2 regions of the Nesterenkonia halotolerans genome follow, and region 1 is predicted to be linked to the other one. Evidence: predicted binding sites of a transcription regulator. Region 1 holds the regulator's gene; the other holds the start of a gene.
The links. The regulator LexA, encoded in region 1, represses DNA repair genes until DNA is damaged. The targets are predictions, from matches to a motif close to TCGAACANNTGTTCGA.

Region 1 (2,198 bases):
GACTACGGTGAGCAGCTCGCGGTCGGGGGCGAGATCGACGCGGTCTTCGGCAGCCACCCACACACGCCCCAGCCGGTGGAACGCCTCGACGGAGGCCCGGCGGAGGAGGGCATGTGGCTGGTGTGGTCCATGGGGAACTTCCTCTCCAACCAGGACGAGGCCTGCTGCGCCCCAGAGGCCGCCAGCGGTACGGTCGCCTACGCCACTGTGGAGGTCGACGACGACGGCGCCCGGGTCAGCTCCATGGACTGGCTGCCGGTGACCGTCGACAGGGGCCCGACCGACGAGGAGCCACACCGGGGGATCTGGCCGCTGCGTGAACTCGCTGAGGAGGACGTTCCCGCCGAGGTTGAACTCAGCGAGGAGACCATTGCCGACCGGTGGTCGGGAATCCTCGACGTGATGACGGACCGGGACCTCCGGGAGCAGCCGCCCTCGTCCACCGGGGACGCGTCCGTGGTGGTCCCGCGCAGCGGGTAGGGGAGACCTCGCTCAGAGGCTGCGACTCAAAGGCTGCGTAGCACGGTGACGACTTTGCCCATGATGGTGGACTCGTCGCCGAGGATGGGCTCGTACTGGCGGTTCTGCGGCAGCAGCCAGACATGGCCATCGCGGCGCTTGAGCGTCTTCACCGTGGCCTCGTCCTCCAGCAGCGCAGCCACGATGTCACCGTTCTCTGCGGTGTTCTGACGCCGCACCACGACCCAGTCGCCCTCGAAGATGCCGGCCTCGATCATCGAGTCACCGCGGACCTGGAGCATGAAGAGCTCGCCCTCGCCGGTGAGCTGGCGCGGCAGCGGCATGATGTCTTCGACCTGCTGATCCGCGAGGATCGGCCCACCTGCGGCGATCTGTCCGACCATGGGGATCTCTGAGATTCGGCTGTCCGACTGCACGCGATACCCCTGCAGGTCGACCACGGTGTCCTCGGACGGGTGCTCTGCCTCTGGGGTGGGCTCGCTCAGCAGCAGCTTGCCCGTGGAGTCCCGCAGCACCTCCATGGCCCGGGGGCGCCCGGGCACCCGCATCAGGTACCCCAGCTCCTGGAGACGCGCCAGCTGGTGAGTCACCGAGGAGAGCGAGGCCAGGCCGCAGGAGTCACCGATCTCACGCATCGACGGCGGGTAGCTGCGCTCCGCGAGAGACGCCTGGATGACGTCGACGATCTGACGCTGCCGATCCGTCAGTCGCGGCGCCGCCGATGTGCCTTTGGTGTCCTGCGCCATTGCCGCCTCCTGGTTGCGTCGCCGTCCGTGTCAGACCCTGCTGATGGACTGTTCACGGTGAGATTCGGATCGAAGATCACTTCGAACTTGGCGCTCAGGTTACGCGAAACCGTAGAGATATTCCATTGATTCCGCGGCGAGTCTGGCCAAGCTTCGAAACTATGTGCTAGAAATAGAACACACGTTCGATTGAAAGGTTCTTCCCCATGCGTACAGCACAGCTTGCTCTTGCACCTGTTGTCACCGCGCCCAGCGTCCCCGCAGCGTCCATCGCCGCGGATCGCGTCACTGAACCACACAGCCACGCCTCTTCAGCCGGCGCCCTGCACCTCACCCGCCGCGGACGGTTCCTGCTTCTCGGTCTTCCCACTCTGGCGGCACTGGCCTTCCTGATCCTGGGCGCCATGATGCTGGCCACGTCGCTGCTGAACCAGGCCCAGGCCTCCTCAGCTGGGGCTCCCGGCGTCGACGCCCAGGTCATCACCGTCGGTGCAGGGGACACGCTCTGGAGCGTGGCCAACGCAGTGGAGTCCGAGGAGCGCACCCAGGTACTGATCGGACAGATCGCCGAGCTCAATGACCTCAGCTCCTCGGAGCTCACACCGGGCCAGGAGCTCTTCATCCCGGTGGACTGACCCAGCGTCAGTCCCCGCGGGCCTGTCACCGCTCGTGACTAGACTAGGGCGGTGACTTCACCCCGCTCCAGGAATCTGTCCCGCCTCCCGCTGCGAGAGGAGCTCCAGGGCCAAGAGCCCTACGGAGCCCCCCAGCTGGCCGTGAAGGCCATGCTCAACGTCAACGAGACCACCTATGACGTCCCAGCGGACGTGGTGGACGCGATCGCCAAGGAAGTGCGCAGCGCGGCGGCCCGGCTCAACAGGTACCCCGACCGCGAGTTCTCCACACTGCGTGAGAAGCTCGCCGACTACCTGAACCGGGACCTCGCGGCCGAGGGCGAACCCGCGGTTCTGA
Region 2 (2,198 bases), 200 kb from region 1:
GGATTCCCGCATCGGCGAGAGCCTGCCGGAGATGCTCCGCGGTGTCCACGATGGGGGTCGCCCCGGCCTGCTGCAGCTCCCCCTCGGGCGCGTAGCCCCAGGTCACTCCGATGCAGCGCAGGCCATGATCCGCAGCGCCCTCCACATCGAAGATCCGGTCACCCACCATGACCACGCGGGCGTCACGGGTGGAGAGGGGGTCCTGGTTCGTGGGAGAGCGCAGACCGATCGCTGCCAGCGCGGCGCCGACGATCGGGCCCTTGCCCGCATGGGGGATCGACTCGTCCTCGGGGGAGCCGTGCACCGCGGCGAAGTGCTCACGGATGCCCATGATGCTCAACAGTCGCTCGGCCAGACCGGTGGGCTTCGAGGTGGCCACCGCGCAGATCACGCCCGCTGCGTTGAGCGTGCTCAGCAGCTCCTGGATGCCGGGGTAGACCCGGCTGGCCTGCATGCCTTCGGCGAGATACCGCTGTCGGTACTCCTCCACGATGGAGGGGATCAGCGCCTCGGTGACACCGGGCAGGCTCGCCAACGAGGTGGCCAGCGGCGGACCGACGAACGAGTCCAGCCGCTCCCGGTCCGGGACCTCGATGCCGTGCACCCGCAGTGCGTGACTGATGCCGCTGGTGATGGCCCCTGCCGGGTCCACCAGCGTGCCGTCGAGGTCGAAGAGCACCCCACGGACGCCGGAGGAGTCGGCCGCATCGGCCGAATGGTCGGAGGGAAGGGGCGCGGCGGAGGAGTCAAAGGTCACCGCGCCATTCTGGCATGCCCTCCTGCGCGGCTCCCCGGCGAGGGGCGGAACACTCACGTTCCCGCGTCGAGAGGCGGAATCTCCGAACAGTTCGGCCCGAAATCCGCTTGAGGTGCCCGGAAAATCCGCCGCTCAACGGGGTGGGGCTTCGCCCGTCAACGGGGTGGGTGACCTTTCCCACTCTCGCTTCGAACATTTGTTCGAGCCCCTCCGGGGTTCTACACTGAACCACGTGTCAGAGCGAGCAGCCGAAACAGCCATCATCGAATCCGTAGACGACTATTACGCCGAGGGTGCGCGACGAAAATCCGCCACCAACGGCACGATCGGTCGTGCCGAGGCAGACCGGATCGTGGTCCAGGGTGCCCGCGAGCACAACCTCAAGGACGTCACCGTGGAGCTGCCGCGGAACTCCTTCATCGTCTTCACCGGCCTCTCCGGCTCGGGCAAGTCCTCGCTGGCCTTCGACACCATCTTCGCCGAGGGTCAGCGCCGCTACGTCGAATCACTCTCCGCCTACGCCCGCCAGTTCCTGGGCCGCGTGGACAAGCCGGACATCGACTTCATCGAAGGGCTCTCCCCGGCGGTCTCCATCGATCAGAAGTCCACCTCGAAGAACCCACGCTCCACGGTGGGCACCGTCACCGAGATCCACGACTACCTCCGCCTGCTCTGGGCCCGCATCGGCGTGCCGCACTGCCCGGTCTGTGGCGAGAAGATCGAGCGACAGACCCCGCAGCAGATCGTGGACCAGGTCCTCGGCTTCCCCGAGAAGACCCGCTTCCAGGTGCTGGCCCCGGTGGTCCGCGGCCGCAAGGGTGAGTTCAAGGACCTCTTCCGCGACCTCGCCTCCGAGGGGTTCTCCCGCGCCATCGTCGACGGCGAGATCATCCAGCTCAGCGAGCCGCCCACGCTGGAGAAGACCTATAAGCACCAGATCGAGGTCATCATCGACCGCCTGGTCATCCGTGAGGGCATGCGTCAGCGGCTGACCGACTCGGTGGAGACCGCGCTGAAGCTCGCCGACGGGCGGCTGGTCATCGACCTGGTGGACCTCGACGACGACGGCGAACCCACCAACGACCGGGTCCCCGAGGGCCTCACCGGGCCCAAGCACCGGCCCTTCTCAGAGAACCTGGCCTGCCCCAACGAGCACCCGCTGGAACTCGACGAGATCGAGCCGCGGTCCTTCTCCTTCAACAACCCCTTCGGCGCCTGCCAGGTCTGCTCCGGAATCGGCTCCAGCCTCGAGGTCGACACCGACCTGGTGATCCCCGATGACACGCTCTCCCTCGAAGCCGGCGCCATCGCGCCCTGGGCACTGGGCAAGGCCTCCAAGGACTACTGGCTCCGGCTGATCACCGCACTGTCCAAGGAGCTGGACTTCTCGGTGCGCACCCCCTGGAAGGATCTCCCGAAGAAGGCGCAGAAGGCTCTGCTG

Region 2: a site for LexA is predicted at 946-961, ahead of uvrA (excinuclease ABC subunit UvrA). Genes of this name have one in related genera too.

The regions. Positions count from the first base shown of each region.
Region 1 is NZ_JADBEE010000001.1:866,057-868,254, reverse strand. Features, by position in the region: gene H4W26_RS03950 (CapA family protein) at 1-480, shown strand, start outside; gene lexA (transcriptional repressor LexA) at 507-1,226, opposite strand; gene H4W26_RS03940 (LysM peptidoglycan-binding domain-containing protein) at 1,433-1,861, shown strand; gene H4W26_RS03935 (histidinol-phosphate transaminase) at 1,913-2,198, shown strand, end outside.
Region 2 is NZ_JADBEE010000001.1:665,104-667,301, reverse strand. Features, by position in the region: gene H4W26_RS03045 (HAD hydrolase-like protein) at 1-757, opposite strand, end outside; gene uvrA (excinuclease ABC subunit UvrA) at 1,083-2,198, shown strand, end outside.